Regions from separate parts of the Labrenzia sp. ATLA3 genome, predicted to be linked through region 1. Evidence: predicted binding sites of a transcription regulator. Region 1 holds the regulator's gene; each other region holds the start of a gene.

Region 1 (4,519 bases):
GCGGCGCGCGCATTTGATGGCGGCTTCCATCGCCTCGGCGCCCGAATTCACGAAGAGCACCTTGTCGGCAAAGGTTTCCGCACACAAACGCTGCGCCAGCCGCTCACCGTCGGGCATCTGGTGCAGGTTGGACGTATGCCACAGCTTGGCGGCCTGATCCTGCAATGCCTTGACCAGATGCGGATGAGCATGACCGAGTGCGTTGACCGCGATGCCGGAACCGCAATCGAGGAATCGTCGGCCGTCAGTCGTTACCAGCCAGACACCTTCCCCATGATCGAAAGCCAGTTTCGATCTTGCGTAATTTCCGAATAGTGCAGTCGCGGACATAACCTCGTTTGTCTCCTTTAAACGCCCTTTCTGTCCCAGCGTCACCCAGACGCCAGGCCGACATCTGAAACAGTTGCCGAAGGGTCAAAACGCAACATGCCGCCCCGATGAGGCGGCACGTAGCGGCTTTCTTATACACTGCCCGTACCCTGCGCTGTCAATGGAAATGGCGCACAGGACATTTCACCCGTCCGGGAAGGCGGATTTCATAAAATTCTCAATGACCTCGCCATAATTGGGGAAAAGTCGTTTCATCCCCAACTGGTTTGGGTTCGGCGGTTGCCTGACAAATTAACGTTATTGTAACCTCTGAACAATCAAACACGAGATCTCGTGAGGCAAATCACCAAGAGGCACTAGATATGCCATCATTAAGCGTGCTCACGCATGCTTAACACGGGGTTAATGGCCGCAGGACGGTCAAACTAAAGGGTGCGGCGATGAGTTGGACAAACGAACGGGTTGAGCTTCTCAAAAAGCTTTGGGGCGACGGCTTGAGCGCAAGCCAGATTGCAGGCGAACTGGGTGGCGTCACACGGAATGCTGTCATCGGCAAGGTCCATCGCCTTGGTTTGTCCGGCCGTGCCAAGTCCACGTCTTCAAGCGCCAAGCCGCGCCGGCCGCGTACGGCAGCCCCCCCAGCGGGCGCCGCGCCAAAGAAACCAACCCCCACTCAGCCGCAGTCCATCGGCGCAACAGCACTTAAAGCAGACATGGCGCCTGCACCGGTGGCGGAAGCCAAGCCGCGCGTCGAACCGATTGCCGACCTGGTGCCGATCTCCAAGCGTGCGACCATCCTGACGCTGACAGAGCGGACCTGCAAATGGCCGATCGGCGATCCGGCGACCGACGACTTCTACTTCTGCGGCCGCCATTCCGATGCCGGGGTCCCCTACTGCGCCCATCACTGCAAGATCGCCTATCAGCCGGTCGCCGACCGCCGCCGCGACCGCAAGACGATGGCTCAGGCAGGCTGATAGCCTCCAGATAAATCCAGCTCGTAAAAACCCGCCGTTTCGGCGGGTTTTTTGTTTGAGTTTTCCCACGGCCAGGTGCTGCTTCCTGTGTGCCGCGTCTCACGAAGGCCCTGTGCATCCGTTGACCCGAGTGCCTTCGCTTCGAAAATGCCCCTTCATGGGAACAGAAGGTGACGACATCCTCCAGCTATTGACCATAGCCTGATCGAATGCCTGGCAGCGAAGACGCAGATAACTCTCACAGTCACATAGCCCCTGAAATGCAAAAAGCCCGCTTGTGGGCGGGCTTTCATTGCGTATTCCGCACTCTGCCCTCAGACAGCTGCAGAGGTGAACTGGTCGTTGAAGGCGTAGCCAGAACCGCGCACCGTGCGGATAGGGTCCTTTGCCTTGCCCTTGTTCAGCGCCTTGCGCAATCGGCCGACATGGACGTCGACCGTGCGTTCGTCCACATAGACATCATGGCCCCAGACGCCGTCGAGAAGCTGCTCGCGGGAGAAGACCCGGCCAGGCGAAGTCATCAGGAATTCCAGGAGACGAAACTCCGTCGGCCCCAAATGAATTTCCTTGGCATTGCGGCGGACACGGTGTGTTTCGCGATCCAGTTCGATATCGCCGGACCGCAGCATGGAAGATACCACTTCCGGGCTTGCCCGCCGCAGGATGGCGCGCACGCGGGCCATCAGCTCCGGCACGGAGAAAGGCTTGACCACATAGTCGTCGGCACCGGTCGACAGGCCGCGGATGCGCTCTGCTTCCTCGCCGCGCGCCGTCAGCATGATGACCGGCAGACGCTCGGTGTCCTCGCGCGCTCTCAGGCGGCGGCACAGTTCAATTCCGGACAGGCCCGGCAGCATCCAGTCAAGCAGCAACAGGTCTGGCAGGCTTTCCCGCAGGCGGATTTCCGCCTCGTCGCCCCGGACACAGGACTCGACCGAATATCCTTCTGCTTCCAAATTGTATCTCAAAAGAAGGCTGAGCGGTTCTTCGTCTTCAACGATGAGCACCTTCGGCATACATCTCGCTCCAATTACAGCAACCGGCGCCAGAGCGCCGGCCGTTCAGATCCTTTGCAAATGCGACAGAAGCCGGCGCTCAGACCGCGCCCGTTTCATCGACCTTTGCCCGGTCTTCCGGCAGACGTTCGCCAGTGACCATGTAGTAGACGTTCTCGGCGATGTTGGTCGCGTGGTCGCCGATGCGCTCGATGTTCTTGGCGCAGAACAGCAGGTGGACGCATTGGGTGATGACGCGCGGATCTTCCATCATGTAGGTCAAAAGCTCGCGGAAGATGGATGTGTAGATCGCATCAACCTCTGCATCGGCTTCCTGCACCCTGCGGGCAGCTTCCGGATCCTTCCGGGTATAGGCATCCAGCACCTGCTTGAGCTGAGACAGAGCAAGCTCGGTCATGTGCTCGACGCCGATCGCAAGCTTCTTGGACTGCAAGCCGCTGTCGATGGCGATCACCCGCTTGGCAACGTTCTTTGCAAGATCGCCGACACGTTCCAGGTCGTTGGCAATGCGGGTGGCAGCGGTGATTTCGCGCAGGTCCTGCCCCATCGGCTGACGACGAACGATCAGCTCGATCAGCTTCACTTCAAGTTCGTTGTAAAGGTTGTCCAGACGGACATCGCCTTTGATCGTCGCCTTGGCAAGCTCCAGGTCCTGCGACACCAGCGCAGAGACCGCATCGGCAAAGGCCTTCTCGGCAATACCGCCCATTTCGGCGACCTTGCCGGCCATGGCCGTCAGTTCGTCATCGTAAGCCGTGACTGTATGTTCAGACATCGTGTGTCCCCTTCAGAAACCTAAAAAATGCTTAGCCGAAGCGGCCCGTAATATAGTCCTGCGTACGCTTGTCCTTCGGATTGGTAAAGATGTCCTGCGTCAGACCTTCCTCAACCAAAATACCCAGATGGAAAAACGCGGTACGCTGAGACACACGGGCAGCCTGCTGCATCGAGTGGGTCACGATCACGATGGTGAAGTTTTCGCGCAGCTCGTCGATCAGCTCTTCCACCTTCGCGGTCGCGATGGGGTCAAGCGCCGAGCACGGTTCATCCATCAGGATCACTTCCGGGCTCACGGCAATCGCACGGGCGATGCACAGACGCTGCTGCTGACCGCCCGACATACCGGTACCCGGCTCGTCCAGACGGTTTTTGACTTCTTCCCAAAGCCCGGCCTTCTGCAGGCTGGAGGCCACGATTTCATCCAGCTCGGACTTGCTGCGAGCCAGGCCGTGGATCCGAGGGCCGTAGGCGATGTTGTCATAGATCGACTTCGGAAACGGGTTCGGCTTCTGGAACACCATGCCGACCTTTGCGCGCAGCTGCACCGGATCGACCTTGGGGTCGTAGATATTCTCGCCGTCGATCTTGATCGAGCCTTCGACGCGGCAGATGTCGATGGTGTCGTTCATCCGGTTGAGCGTGCGCAGGAAGGTCGACTTGCCACATCCGGAGGGGCCGATGAAGGCCGTCACGGACCGCGGCTGGATTTCGATGTCAACGTCTTTGATGGCGTGCGTATCGCCATAATAGACCTGCACCTTTTTCGCGGAAATTTTGCTTTCGGTCATGGTTTTCGCCTGTTCAAAATTCGGCATCTCGTTCATCGGAGCAATCCTTACCAGCGGCGCTCAAACCTGCGGCGCAGGATGATAGCGATAATGTTCATGGTCATGAGGAACACCAGCAGAACAATGATCCCGCCCCATGCGCGCTCATAGAATGCCGGATCGGCGCGTTTCGCCCATTCGTAAATCTGGGCCGGCATGGCCGAGTTCGGCGAGAAGAAACCGGCCGCCACACCATCGGGGAAGTTGGAGGCGATGAAGCCGACCATCCCGATCAGCAGCAGCGGAGCGGTTTCACCAAGGGCCTGCGCCAGACCGATGATCGTCCCAGTCAGAATGCCCGGCATGGCCAGCGGCAGCACATGGTGGAAGATCGACTGCATCTTGGATGCCCCGATCCCGAGCGCCGCATCGCGGATGCTTGGCGGAACCGCCTTCAGCGAGGCGCGGGTGGAGATGATGATCGTCGGCAGCGTCATCAGCGACAGCACCAGACCACCGACCAGCGGTGCGGACTGAGGCAGGTGCATGAACTGGATGAACACCGCCAGGCCGAGGATCCCGAATACGATGGACGGTACCGCGGCCAGGTTGGAGATATTCACCTCGATGAGATCGGTAAACTTGTTCT
Region 2 (4,519 bases), on a different contig from region 1:
GCGGCGTGTTCTAGAAGCGCCACCGGACCGGCTGATGACGGGCACGATGTCTCGCTCCCCGAGCATCGTGCCCGTTCTCATTTTCAGACCGGAACAGACCAGTTACAAAAGCCTTGTGTGATTTGCTGTTCCACCCGGAAGGTCCGACCGCGTGACCACAACCCTGATCGTTCTTGCCCATCCTGCGCATACCTCCTTCAACGCCGCCTGGGCGCACGCCACCGAAGCGGCATGCCTGTCTGAAGGTGGCGAGGTTCTTTGGTCAGACCTCTATCAGCTCGGTTTCGATCCGGCGGAACGGGCGGAGCATTATGCTGCAGACATCGTCAGCGATCCCTACGACATCCTGAAGACCCAGGAGGCCGCCTCCCAGGCCGATGATCTTCCGGCGATTGTCGGGCACGAAATCGAAAAGCTGCGCAGGGCCGACCGGATCGTGTTTCATTTTCCGGTCTGGTGGTTCGCGCCCCCTGCCATTTTGAAAGGCTGGTGCGAGCGTGTTCTGACCAACGGCGGCCTGCACGATACGTCCAATCGCTTCGATACCGGCCGCTTCCGGGGCAAACCTGCGCTTTTCTGCGTCACGATGGGCTCCAGGGCGAGCGAAAGTGCCAACAACGGCAAGGAAGGCGACATTCAGATGCTGCTTTGGCCGATGGCCTATACGCTGCGCTATCTGGGTTTCAGCGTTCTGGTGCCCCGGATTGTTCACGGTGTTCACGGCTATCACAAGGGCGCGGCAAAAGAAGAGCTGGAAACGCGCCTTCAAAACGAGCTCGACCACCACCGGGACACAATCGCCAGGTTCGAAACTCTGCCGAAAATCGCATTCAATGCCGACAGCGACTTCGACCGGGACGGAACCCTTCACCCCGACGCCCGCTCTTACACCCCCTTCATCCGGCACGAGCCGTGATTTTCCGGCGACGGGAAAAGACGGGGCCGGGTTTGTCCTCCGATAGATCTCTTTTTCCTCTATCTCCCCGATGACGCTACCGCTTTTTCGGATAGAATGGTGATTATCTTATATTGGCCCAGCGGGGATTCGATGCGCCTCCTTTCAGCAGTCGTCTTTGGTTTTGTTCTTCTGTCCGCCCCTTCCGCCTGGAGTGCTTCATGCGGCAACGGCCCGGGCGGTTTTGACGCCTGGAAACAGGCTTTCATTGCAAATTCTCAAAGCTACGGCCTCAAGAAAAGGGTCGTGGAATCGGCTCTCAAGAACGTGAAATACAACAAGAAGGTCATTTCGCTGGACCGGAACCAGAAATCCTTCAAACTCAGCTTCAAACAGTTCTATGCCAAGCGCGTCAACAACGCGATGATCCGGCGTGGCAAGCAACTCGGCAAGACCTACGCCCGCATGTTCCGGGGCATCGAAAAGAAATACGGTGTGCCCGCCCCCATCATCCTGTCGATCTGGGGCCTTGAAACCAACTACGGCAGTTTCTCCGGCAACATGCCGGTTCTTCGCTCTCTCGCAACGCTCGCCTACGATTGCCGTCGGTCGGCTTTCTTCACCGAGGAGCTGGTCGCCGCGCTGACGATCGTTCAAAGACGGGACATGCAGCCGGCGGAAATGAAGGGGGCATGGGCGGGAGAACTCGGGCAGACCCAGTTTCTGGCAACCAGTTATGTCCGCTATGCTGTCGACTATGACCGCGATGGCCGCAAGGACCTGATCCGGTCCATTCCGGATGTACTGGCCTCCACAGCCAATTACCTGGCAAAAAAAGGTTGGCGCCGCGGCCAGGGCTGGGGCCCGGGCACGGCCAACTACAAGGTTCTCAAACAATGGAACAAAGCCAGCGTCTATGTGGAAACGATCTCGGTCATGGCTGAACAGATCAGCGAATGAGCCTGCATTGACCGCAGACGATCCAGCTTGACAAAACTGCCGTTCCGGGCAGCAATTCCTGTCATACATGTGACACTCTTGCGGACCAATACCGTTAGTTGCGAACACATGGCGCACGGCTGGCACGGGCGGCTGCCGGCCTGTCTTTGCGCTGTTTCGCCAGGCAACATAGACACCAACCATTGAGCGGCCGAACAGGAGCCAACTCATGTCCACTCTCAAAGACTTTTCGATCTCGCGGCGCACGCTCCTGATGGGCGCAGCGGCAACAGGCTTCACGGCTGCGCTTCACCCTTATTCCGTTCTGGCCAAGGAAGGCACGGCGCACCTTCGTCTGATGGAGACCACGGACCTCCACGTCCATGTGTTTCCTTACGACTATTACAGCGACAAACCGGTCGATACCGCCGGCCTTGCCCGCACAGCCACACTGATCCGCGACATCCGGAATGAAGCGACCAATTCCGTTCTGGTGGACAATGGCGATTTCTTGCAGGGCAACCCGATGGGGGACTATGTCGCCTATGAACGCGGCATGCGCGAGGGCGACCTGCACCCCGTGATCAAGGGCATGAACGTTCTCGATTTCGACGCGGCAACGCTCGGCAACCATGAATTCAACTACGGCCTGGACTTCATGACGAAAGTGCTGGCCGGCGCCAATTTCCCGGTTGTGTGCGCAAACCTCGTCAAGGGAAGCACACTTGCGGGCAATCCGCGGGACGACACCCTGTTTTTGAAGCCCTATGTGATCGTCGAAAAGCAGGTCACGGATGGTGCAGGACAGGCTTATCCGATCAAGATCGGCTTCATCGGCTTTGTGCCGCCACAGATCATGAACTGGGACCGCCGCCATCTGGAAGGCAACGCCAATGCGCGCGACATTGTCGAGACCGCCAAGGCCTTCGTCCCGGAAATGCGCGAACAGGGCTGCGACCTTGTGATCGCCCTCTCCCACTCGGGAATCGACGCCAACGATTTTTCCGAAGGCATGGAAAACGCCTCGCTGCACCTTGCCGGTGTCGACGGCATCGACGCCGTCTTTACCGGTCACCAGCATCTTGTTTTCCCCGGCCCTCAATACGAGGGCCTGCCGGGTGTCGACAGCGAAAAGGGCACCCTGTTCGGCAAACCCGCCGCCATGGGCGGTTTCTGGGGATCGCATCTGGGCGTCATCGACCTGATGATCGAGCGCGACGGTAACGGCTGGCGTGTTGCCAATTTCATGACCGAAGCCCGCCCGATCTATGAAAAGGAAGGCCGCACCGTCACGCCGCTGGTGGAGAGCCAGCAAGATGTGCTCGACGCCGTGCAGGAAGACCATGAGGCAACCCTTGCCTATGTCCGCCGCCCCGTCGGCAAGACGTCCGCCCCCTTGCATTCCTACTTTGCCCTGGTGGCTGACGATCCGAGCGTCCAGATCGTGTCAAAGGCTCAGATCTGGTACATTGAGCAGATGCTGAAGGGCACCGAATGGGAGGGCCTGCCAGTGCTCTCCGCCGCTGCCCCTTTCAAGGCCGGTGGCCGTGGCGGCCCGGACTATTACACCGACGTTCCAGTCGGTGATGTCGCCATCAAGAACGTGGCCGATCTCTATCTTTATCCGAACACCGTACGCGCGGTCGCCATCAAGGGCAGCACGGTTAAGGAATGGCTGGAACGTTCTGCCGGCATTTTCCAGCAAATCGAGCCGGGCAAGACCGACCAGACGCTGATCAACCCGGAGTTTCCGAGTTACAATTTCGATGTGATCGACGGCGTCACCTATCAGATCGATCTGAGCCAGCCGTCGAAATATGACTCCAAGGGCGAAGTGATCAATCCGGATGCCAACCGCATCGTCAATCTGCAGTTTGACGGCGCTCCGCTCGACCCGGAAGCCACCTTCGTTGTTGCGACCAACAACTACCGCGCAGGCGGCGGCGGCAATTTCCCCGGTATCAACGACGACGTCGTCATATTTGTTGGCCCGGACACCAACCGCGACGTTCTGGTCCGCTACATCGTCGAACAGGGCACCATCAACCCGTCAGCAGATGCCAACTGGTCTTTCAAGCCGATGCCTGACACCACCGTTCTGTTTGAAACCGGCCAGGGCGGCACGGAACACGCCGCATCAGTAGAAGGGGTCAAGATCGAACCGGCCGGCGACGGCGCAGATGGCTTTGCCCGTTACCGGATCACGCTCTGACGTTCGCGACTGAGGTAATCCTGCTTTAACGAGCAAGCGTCCCCCAACCTTATCCTTAGGAAACACGAAGCACTGTCTCGAAGGATCGGCCGCCTGCACCTAGGTGTGCCAGCCATCCTTCGAGACGGATCTGACGGTCTTGTTCAGGATGACGTTGCGTGGGACTGTCCGCACGAGATGTCAGGCTGCAGACATAAAAAAACCTTCCCACAAGGGGAAGGTCTTGAAAGTCGTTACGGATCTGCCGTCTGTGCGGCAAACCGGCCGTTTCTGGAAATCAGTCGTCGCGATACACTTTTTCCCGACGCTCGTGGGCTTCCTGAGCCTCGATCGACAAAGTTGCGATCGGGCGCGCCTCGAGTCGCCGAAGAGAGATCGGCTCGCCGGTCTCTTCGCAATAGCCATAACTCCCGTCCGTAATGCGTTCCAACGCATCATCAATCTTCGAAATCAGTTTCCGCTGCCGGTCCCTG
Region 3 (4,519 bases), on a different contig from region 1:
ATGTTTGCGGTGTTCAACCGTTTCGACAAGTCCTACGAGGAAGCCGCGCGCGATCAGGGCGCAAGCGCCTGGCAGACCGTCAGATATGTCGTGCTGCCGATTATCGCGCCGATGTTGATCGGGGTCGCTCTGTTCGGCTTCACCCTGTCTTACGACGAGTTTGCCCGCACGCTTTTGACGGCCGGCAGCTACAACACATTGCCGCTGGAAATCTACGGCATGACCACAAACGTCACGACGCCGGTGATCTTTGCCCTCGGCACTCTGACCACAGCCTTTTCCTTCGGCATCATCGGTCTGTTCCTGGCCATTGTGGTGATCCTCAACAAACGCAGGTCCAGGCACGGCTCGGACGCCGGCAAGGGCATGGTCTAGGGCCAGACATGGACGACATGCATATCCTCGTCATCAACCCGAATTCCACGGCTTCGATGACGCAGAAGATCGCGGCGGCTGCTCGCGCCGCAGCCGGTCCCTTCACCCGGATTACGGCCATCAATCCGCTGGAGGGACCGGCAGCCATTCAGGGACCTGCCGACGGCGAGGCTGCCCTGCCCGGTCTTTTCGATCTCTTCGAGAGGTCCCTCAAGACCGATCCGAGCATCCGTGCCGTGATCATCGCCTGTTTCGACGATACCGGCGTCTGGGAATTGAAAGCGTCGTCAGGCGTTCCGGTGATCGGCATCGGCGAGGCCGCCTACCACGTCGCAGCCGTTGCGGCCCAAAGGTTTTCCGTTGTCACCACCCTGCCCGTTTCCGTGCCGGTTCTGGAAGAAAACCTGCAACGCACCGGCCTTGCGTCCCGCTGTGCCAGAGTTCGGGCGTCGGACGTGCCGGTTCTCGAACTGGAAAACCCTGAAAGCGATGCCCGTCACAAGGTCGAGACGGAAATCGAAACGGCCCTCCGGCTGGACGGCGTCGGCGCGATTGCGCTCGGTTGCGCAGGCATGGCCGATCTGGCCGCGGACCTGACAGCGCAGTTCAAGGTGCCTGTCATTGATGGTGTGGCGTCCGCGGTGCGGCTCACCGAGGCAATCACAGGTTAGCCACCTCGCCTTCTAGTGATCCAGAAGTGCGTCCGCTTCCGTCCGAAAGCTCTCGACAGCAGAAAAGAAAACGTCGAACAGCATGCTGCGTTCGTCACCGAGCGCGAACACCACTTCCTCATACTGACGCTGCATGTCCGAGACGGAAACCCGGTGCACAACGTCCGTGCGCCCTGTGCCGAACCGCCACATGAAGCCGACCCCGAGACCGTTGACCACCGCTTCGTAGACCGCATCGCGGGTGTCCAGCGTCAGAAGGGGCGACGGCTCGAACCCGGCGGAACGAAAGGCCCTGTCGACCACCCGCTGGGTGGAGGATCCCTTTGTGCGGAAGATCAACGGTTCCGCCATTAGCCGTTCGCAGGTTACGGCAGTCTCGCGGGAAAGCGGACTGTCCGGATGAACAATGGCAACGACGTTCTGCCTTGCCAGCAATGCCCGGCGGAACCGGCCATCGGCTGGCACATCCGGCAGAACACCTATATCGACGTCGCGCGTCAGCACCGCCCGCGTGATCCGTTCGTGCGAACCGGTCTCGACCGCGATCTCGATGCCCGGATGCCGCTTGAGGAACTGCGCAATCAGCGCCATGCCCGGCATGGAATTTCCCAACCCGATTTTCAATCTGCCATTTAGCAACGTGTTGTGACGTGACAGGAGCCGGGTCGCAGCGCGTTCGGCTTCGGCCATGCGTTCGGCGACATCGCAAAGTTCGTTGCACAGCGGTGTGGGCGCCAGGACGCCGTTTTTCCGGTCGAACAGGCGCACGCCGAATTCCGCTTCCAGGTCTTTCACATGACGCGCGACGGCGGGCTGCGAAATCTTCAGGGCCCTTGCCGCAGCAGCGTAGGAGCCACCGGACGCGACCGCATTGATGGCCCGAATACGCGACAGGGAAAGGGACATTCCTCGTTTTCTCCAAACAGCGAAGCCAAAGGTTTGATCGCCTCAAACCATAGGTTCGCTCTGTTACGGCAGCGTCACAGAGTGAAGACAATTTGATGGCGGTTTCAGCGGGCCGAGGCAACGGAGCACGGCCTTCCCTGATCAAGGAAACAACCGCCCGATGTTTCGGCGGCCATTCAATGGCTGACGGCAGGACCGGCAGGCAATCGGACAGATATGGAATTGGCAATGCGGGCTCGCAAATCAACAACGATCCAATGGCTTGGCGCCGCAGACATTGACGACTACGCCGCAATCCTGTGCGACCTGGACGGCTGTCTCGTTTCCGCCGGGAGCCCCCTGCCGGGTGCGGAAGAATTTGTCCGGGCCGCTGGCAAAAGACTATCGATCGTCTCCAACAACTCTGCCGATACGAGCGTCACCCTTTCCCGAAAGCTGACGGCAATTGGCCTGCCCCTGCCGCCGGAAAGCATCTTTCTCGCCGGCGAATTGACCGTGCGCATGATCGCCGCGGAGCGTCCGGGTGCACGCGTTCACGTCATCGCCGAGCAACCGCTTCACCAACTCGCTGCCGACCTTGGTCTTGAGTGCATAGACGAGCAGGCTGACACCGTCCTGCTGGCCCGTGACACCCGCTTCACCCTCAACGGACTGGAAAAGGCGCTGCGGCTTCTGGAGCGAGGCGCCGAACTGGTGGTGACCAATCCGGACCTTTCCCACCCGAGCCCGGATGGTCTGCCCGTGCCGGAGACAGGAACCCTGCTGGCAGCCTTTAAGGCGTGCTGCCCCGGGATAACGGCACGGGTCATCGGCAAACCTCAACCGTTCCTCATCGATGCGGCCCTCTCGGCGGCGGGGGTTCGGGCAACCGATGCTGCCTTTGTGGGTGACAATGCCACCACAGACGGGGCTGCGGCCGCCCTCGCCGGCCTCGATTTCATTCACCTCGTCGCACGACCGATGCCGATGGCAAACGTGAACGCCCTCAGAGACACGGCAGAACCTGTGCAACCAGCCGCTGCGGAGGCGAACGCATGCTGACCTATGTCCTTCGAACCCTTTTGCGGATGGCGATCACCCTGTTTCTGATCGTGTCGCTGGTCTTCTTCGCCACCAGGCTCTCGGGAAATCCGGTCGACTTCGTTCTCGGCGAAGGCATCACCAAGGAAGACCGGGACCTTCTGATTGCCTATTACGGTCTGGATTCCTCCATCGGCACCCAATACTGGCGCTATCTCAGCTCCGTATTTTCAGGTGAATTCGGGCTTTCCTTCCTGGAGCGGCGACCGGTTTCGGAAATCGTCCTCGAACGAGCATGGCCGTCGCTGAAACTGCTGCTTAGTGCGGTGTGCTTCACGCTGATTGTTTCCATACCGCTTGGCATTCTGGCTGCGATCTACCGCACCAGCATCATCGGCAGCGTCGTGATGGTGGTCGCCTTCCTCGGCTATGCCGTTCCGTCTTTCATTATCGGCATCCTGCTGGTGCTGATCTTCGCCTACACGCTCAACTGGCTGCCTGTCATCGGGGATGGCACGGCGCTGCATTTCATCATGCCGACGCTGGCCATTTCCGGAATGCTGGTCGCGGCAATCACCCGCTTCACCCGCAACGCCATGCTGGACGTGCTCAGCCAGGACTATATGCGCACCGCACGGGCCAAAGGCCTGCCGGAGTGGATCGTCATTCTGAAACACGGCCTGCGCAATGCTTCGATCACGCTGCTTTCGGTGGTCGGGCTGCAGATCGCCGCCCTTGCGGCGTCGGGAAGCGTTGTCGTGGAAGCGATCTTCGCATGGCCTGGCATCGGCGACCTTCTCGTCCGCTCCGCCATCCTGCGCGATTACCCCGTCCTCCAGTTCGGTGTCCTGTCCGTCGCTGTTGCGGTCATTGTCATCAACGCAGCGGTCGACATTGCCTACGCCTTCGCGGATCCGCGCATCCGCCTTGCCAAGGGATAAGCGTATGACCGACGCAACGCATAACCTGTCTTCGCCGCGTAATACCGGATTGAGAAGCTTCCGTATCCCGATCTGGTCGGATGCGAACTGGATCGTCCGGATCGCAATGCTGATCGGCCTGATCCTGATCGTGACCGCGCTCACCGCCCCGTGGCTTGCCCCCTTCGACCCGAATGCCCAGAGCCTTATTTCCCGGCTGCGGCCACCGATTGGCTTCGACCGCTACAAGGACGGCTTCTACTTCGGAACGGACGAGCTCGGCAGAGACATCTTCTCCCGCTGCATCTACGGCCTGCGGCTGACCTTTGCTCTTGCACTGGCAGGCGCCATCATCGGCCTTCTGATTGGCGGCACGCTTGGGCTTATGGCCGGCATCATCGGAGGTCTTTTCGAAGAGATCGTCATGGGTCTGGTCGATGCACAGATCGCCATCCCCTTCACCCTGATTGCGCTGCTCATCCTGTCCATCATGGGATCTTCCATCGACGTGATGATCTTCGTGCTCGGTGTCTACGGCTGGGAGCAATACACCCGGATCGTGCGCGGCGAAGTGAAGAAACTGATCCAGATGCCCTTCGTCGAAGCGGCACGGGCAGCCGGCGCGAC
Region 4 (4,519 bases), on a different contig from region 1:
CAAGCCGAACTGGACCTCGTGCGCCGCATGCGTGGCGAGTGGTTCGAAAAACGCCGCCAGGAAGAAGAAGAGGGCAGCACTGCCCAGGAGGCCGCAGAATGAACGACACGGCTCAGATTTTTGAACAGGGCGAATACAACTTCGCCTATCTGGACGAGCAGACCAAGCGCATGATCCGCCGGGCAATCCTGAAGGGCATCGCCATTCCGGGTTATCAGGTGCCCTTCGCCTCTCGCGAAATGCCCATGCCTTATGGCTGGGGCACCGGCGGGGTGCAGGTGACGGCGGCAATCCTGGGCAAGGACGATTGCCTGAAGATGATCGACCAGGGGTCCGACGACACCACAAACGCCGTCTCCCTGCGCGGTTTCTTTGAAAAGACCGCAGGTGTACGCACCACCTACGAGACGTCGGAGGCCAGCGTCATCCAGACCCGCCACCGCATTCCGGAAAAGGCCTTGCGCGAAGACCAGATCATTGTCTTCCAGGTCCCGATCCCCGAACCCCTGCGCTTCCTGGAACCACGCGAAACCGAGACCCGGAAGATGCATGCGCTCGAGGACTATGGCCTCATGCATGTGAAGCTCTACGAGGACATCGCCAAGAACGGCCACATCGCCACCACCTACGCCTACCCGGTAAAGGTCAACGACCGTTATGTGATGGACCCTTCGCCAACGCCGAAATTCGACAATCCGAAGATCGACCAGATGGCAGCCCTGCAGCTTTACGGCGCCGGTCGCGAGAAACGCATCTACGCCATTCCGCCCTACACCAAGGTGAAGAGCCTCGACTTCGAGGATTACCCGTTCGAAGTGCAGAAATTCGACAAGCCCTGCGGCCTGTGCGGCGCGGAGAATGTCTACCTGGACGAGGTCATCCTGGATGACAAGGGCGGACGCATGTTCGTCTGCTCCGACAGCGACTATTGCGAGGAACGGCGCGCGGACGGCCACTTGGGCCCGATGGCGGCTGATCCTGCGGCACATCAGTTCGGCGCCACCCAGGCAGAGGAGACCGCCCGATGAACGCCTTTCCGTCCACGGACCCGCTGCTGCAGGTTCACAACGTCACCCGCTATTATGGCGACCGCATCGGCTGCGCCGATGTCTCCTTCGATCTGTGGCCCGGCGAAGTGCTGGCCATCGTCGGCGAAAGCGGTTCCGGCAAGACAACGCTGCTCAACTGCCTGTCGACACGGCTTGCCCCAACGGCCGGCGCCATCGAATACCGCATGCGTGACGGCACCATGCGCAATCTCTACCAGCTGACCGAGGCCGAACGCCGCCTCCTGATGCGCACCGATTGGGGCTTCGTGCACCAGAACGCGGCCGAAGGCCTGCGCATGAATGTTTCCGCAGGCGCCAACGTCGGCGAGCGGCTGATGGCGGTTGGTGAGCGTCACTACGGCAACATCCGCTCCACGGCCGACGACTGGCTGGGACGGGTGGAAATCGAAAGTGACCGTATCGACGACGATCCGCGTTCCTTCTCCGGCGGCATGCGCCAGCGCCTGCAGATCGCCCGCAACCTCGTCACCCGGCCGCGGCTGGTCTTCATGGACGAGCCGACCGGCGGCCTGGATGTCTCCGTGCAGGCCCGCCTTCTGGATCTGCTGCGCCGTCTGGTGGCCGATCTCGGGCTATCGGTGGTCATCGTCACCCACGATCTTGCCGTGGCCCGGTTGCTGTCGCACCGGATCATGGTGATGCGCCACGGCAATGTCATCGAAAGCGGCCTGACGGACCAGGTGCTCGACGATCCGCGCGAGCCCTATACCCAGCTGCTCGTTTCTTCCATTCTCCAGGTATGAGGACCGAAATGCCCGTACGCCTCTATCTCAACAATGTCGGCAAGTCCTTCACCATGCACCTGCAGGGTGGAACCGTCATTCCCGTGGTCGAGAAAGTCGAATTTTCCGTCAATGCCGGGGAATGCGTCGTCCTTGGCGGGCCTTCGGGTGCCGGCAAGAGCTCGATCCTCAAGATGATCTACGGCAACTATCGCTGTGACGAAGGCCAGATCCTGGTGACGGCCGGCGACGAAATCGTCAACATCGCCGGAGCCGAACCGCGCAAGGTTCTGAGCCTGCGCGAAGACACGATCGGCTATGTCAGCCAGTTTCTGCGCACCATCCCGCGCGTGTCGGCGGAAGACGTGGTCGCAGAACCGCTGATCGCCCAGGGCACCAGCGAGGAAGAAGGCGTCGACAAGGCGCGCTCCCTGCTGTCGCGGTTGAATGTGCCCGAGCGCCTGTGGACCCTGCCGCCAGCCACCTTCTCCGGTGGCGAACAGCAACGCGTCAACATCGCCAGGGGGTTCATTGCCCATTACCCGATCCTGCTGCTGGACGAGCCGACCGCCTCGCTCGATGCTGCCAACCGGGCCGTTGTCGTCCGCCTGGTGGAAGAGAAGAAGACACACGGCGTTGCCATGGTCGGCATCCTGCACGATCAGGATGTGCGGGAACAGATCGCCGACCGCATCATTGATGTAACCGGGTTCAGCGCGGAAGCGGCCGCCTGAGGCGCAAGATGAGGAAAGGCTTGCAGACGGGCGGAAACTGTCACAGAAAAGTCACCGCCCGTCTTTAGGTCACTCCTTCAGAAAGTTGAAGGACGTGGCCCTGCCACCTCCCGGCCGAACCACATTTCAAAAATTGCGATTTCCGTCATGCGCTATGCCCTCTATTTCGCCGCCAATGCCGACGACCGTCTGATGCAGCTTGGAAACACCTGGCTCGGGCGCGATCCCTTCACCGATGCAGCCCTGCCGCAGCCGGAGCTGCCCGGCATGACGCCGGCACATTTTCAGGAGCTCACGACCGATCCCCGGCGCTATGGATTTCACGGGACCTTGAAAGCCCCGTTTTCCCTTGCCGCCGATCAGACCGAGGCGGAGCTGGTGGAAGCCTGCGCAGCCTTTGCGGCGGAAATCGCGCCTTACGAGATAGAAGCGCTCGGCGTGAACAGGCTTGGCCGTTTTCTGGCACTCACCCCCGAGGCGGAAGAGCCGGCCCTGCGCGCCTTCGCCAGCCTGTGCGTGCGCCACTTCGAGCCCTTCCGCGCGCCACTTTCGGAGGCGGATCTGGAGCGCCGCCGCAAGAGCGGACTGTCGGAAAAGCACGACACTTACCTCGTCAGATGGGGCTATCCCTATATCTTCGACGAGTTCCGTTTTCATCTGACGCTGTCCAACAAGCTGGAAGACGATACCGACATGGACCGGCTGACAAATGCAGCCCGGCATCACTTTTCGGACGTTACCGGCAGAAAGCGGCTGTGCCGCCACTTTGCGCTTTACACCGAAGCCGAGCGCGGCGCGCCGTTCGAGGTTCACACGGTTTTTGAGCTGACCGGCAACACCGCCCCTGCCGATGCGCTCAGCCAGAGCGGGCACCGCGCCCAAGAGGAAACTGCATGAGCAAGCACCCCAAAGTCTTCAGGAACGCCAGTCTGGTTCTCGCAGACGAAGTGTTCGACGGTTCCCTGACAGTCGATGATACCGGTCTGATTTCCGGCATCGGGTCGCCGACCGACGTCGACGGCCATGACTGCGAAGGAGATTTCCTGCTGCCCGGTCTGGTCGAACTGCATACCGACCATCTGGAAACCCACTATGCTCCGCGTCCGAAAGTCCGCTGGAACCCGGTGTCTTCCGTACAGGCCCACGATGCGCAGATCGCCTGCTCCGGCATCACCACGGTGTTCGATGCGCTGCGCGTCGGCATGGATGAAGATGCGGACCTCGGCTATGCGGACATGCGCGCACTTGCCGATGCCATTGAAACCGGCCAGCGGGAAAACCGCCTGCGCGCCGATCATTTCATCCACCTGCGCTGCGAAGTGTCCGCACCCGACGTGCTCGACGCCTTCAAGGTTTTTGAGGATGACGACAGCATCCGCCTGATCTCGCTGATGGACCACACCCCCGGCCAGCGCCAGTTCGTGTCGATGGATGCCTACAAGATCTACTATCAGGGCAAGAAGGGGTTCACCGACGCCCAGATGGACGAGTTCATCCGCAAGCGCCAGGCCCGCGCCAGCAGTCTGGCCCCTGAAAACCGCAAACGTCTGTCAGAAATCGCTCAGGCACGCGGCATCGCCATCGCCAGCCACGACGATGCCACCGTGGCGCACGTGGACGAAGCGCTGTCGCTGCAGACGAAAATCGCCGAGTTCCCGACCACTCTGGAAGCGGCCAGGGCATCACACGAGGCAGGCATGGCCGTTTTGATGGGGGCGCCGAACGTTGTTCGGGGCGGCTCCCATTCGGGCAACATCTCGGCGAAGGAACTTGCCGAGGCTGGTGTTCTGGATGTGCTTTCCTCCGACTATGTGCCGATTTCACTGCTGCAGGCCGCGTTCCAGCTTTCTGCGGAAGTCGAGGCGATTTCCCTGCCGCAGTCCGTCGCAATGGTCACGGCAACGCCTGCAAGAGCCATCGGCCTGAAAGACCGCGGCATTCTGGAACCCGGCCTCAGGGCGGATCTCATTCAGGTGAAGATGGTTGGCGACAT

The links. The regulator PhoB, encoded in region 1, activates phosphate uptake and scavenging genes when phosphate is short. The targets are predictions, from matches to a motif close to TGTCATNNANCTGTCAT.
Region 2: AC2A6O_RS13825 (bifunctional 2',3'-cyclic-nucleotide 2'-phosphodiesterase/3'-nucleotidase) is a predicted target of PhoB. The motif match lies at 1,915-1,931, and genes of this name have one in related genera.
Region 3: AC2A6O_RS01965 (HAD-IIA family hydrolase) is a predicted target of PhoB. The motif match lies at 2,037-2,053, and genes of this name have one in related genera.
Region 4: AC2A6O_RS09710 (DUF1045 domain-containing protein) is a predicted target of PhoB. The motif match lies at 2,565-2,581, and genes of this name have one in related genera.

What each region holds. Positions count from the first base shown of each region.
Region 1 is NZ_JBXUKV010000006.1:186,318-190,836, reverse strand. It holds gene AC2A6O_RS17580 (aspartate aminotransferase family protein) at 1-330, opposite strand, end outside; gene AC2A6O_RS17575 (GcrA family cell cycle regulator) at 771-1,307, shown strand; gene phoB (phosphate regulon transcriptional regulator PhoB) at 1,622-2,323, opposite strand; gene phoU (phosphate signaling complex protein PhoU) at 2,403-3,098, opposite strand; gene pstB (phosphate ABC transporter ATP-binding protein PstB) at 3,130-3,927, opposite strand; gene pstA (phosphate ABC transporter permease PstA) at 3,939-4,519, opposite strand, start outside.
Region 2 is NZ_JBXUKV010000004.1:496,722-501,240, forward strand. It holds gene AC2A6O_RS13815 (NAD(P)H-dependent oxidoreductase) at 152-916, shown strand; gene AC2A6O_RS13820 (lytic murein transglycosylase) at 1,049-1,855, shown strand; gene AC2A6O_RS13825 (bifunctional 2',3'-cyclic-nucleotide 2'-phosphodiesterase/3'-nucleotidase) at 2,064-4,046, shown strand; gene dksA (RNA polymerase-binding protein DksA) at 4,324-4,519, opposite strand, start outside.
Region 3 is NZ_JBXUKV010000001.1:442,766-447,284, forward strand. It holds gene AC2A6O_RS01950 (ABC transporter permease) at 1-375, shown strand, start outside; gene AC2A6O_RS01955 (aspartate/glutamate racemase family protein) at 384-1,046, shown strand; gene AC2A6O_RS01960 (LysR family transcriptional regulator) at 1,059-1,952, opposite strand; gene AC2A6O_RS01965 (HAD-IIA family hydrolase) at 2,181-2,993, shown strand; gene AC2A6O_RS01970 (ABC transporter permease) at 2,987-3,913, shown strand; gene AC2A6O_RS01975 (ABC transporter permease) at 3,918-4,519, shown strand, end outside.
Region 4 is NZ_JBXUKV010000003.1:382,554-387,072, forward strand. It holds gene AC2A6O_RS09690 (carbon-phosphorus lyase complex subunit) at 1-102, shown strand, start outside; gene AC2A6O_RS09695 (alpha-D-ribose 1-methylphosphonate 5-phosphate C-P-lyase PhnJ) at 99-1,028, shown strand; gene phnK (phosphonate C-P lyase system protein PhnK) at 1,025-1,813, shown strand; gene phnL (phosphonate C-P lyase system protein PhnL) at 1,822-2,526, shown strand; gene AC2A6O_RS09710 (DUF1045 domain-containing protein) at 2,674-3,423, shown strand; gene AC2A6O_RS09715 (alpha-D-ribose 1-methylphosphonate 5-triphosphate diphosphatase) at 3,420-4,519, shown strand, end outside.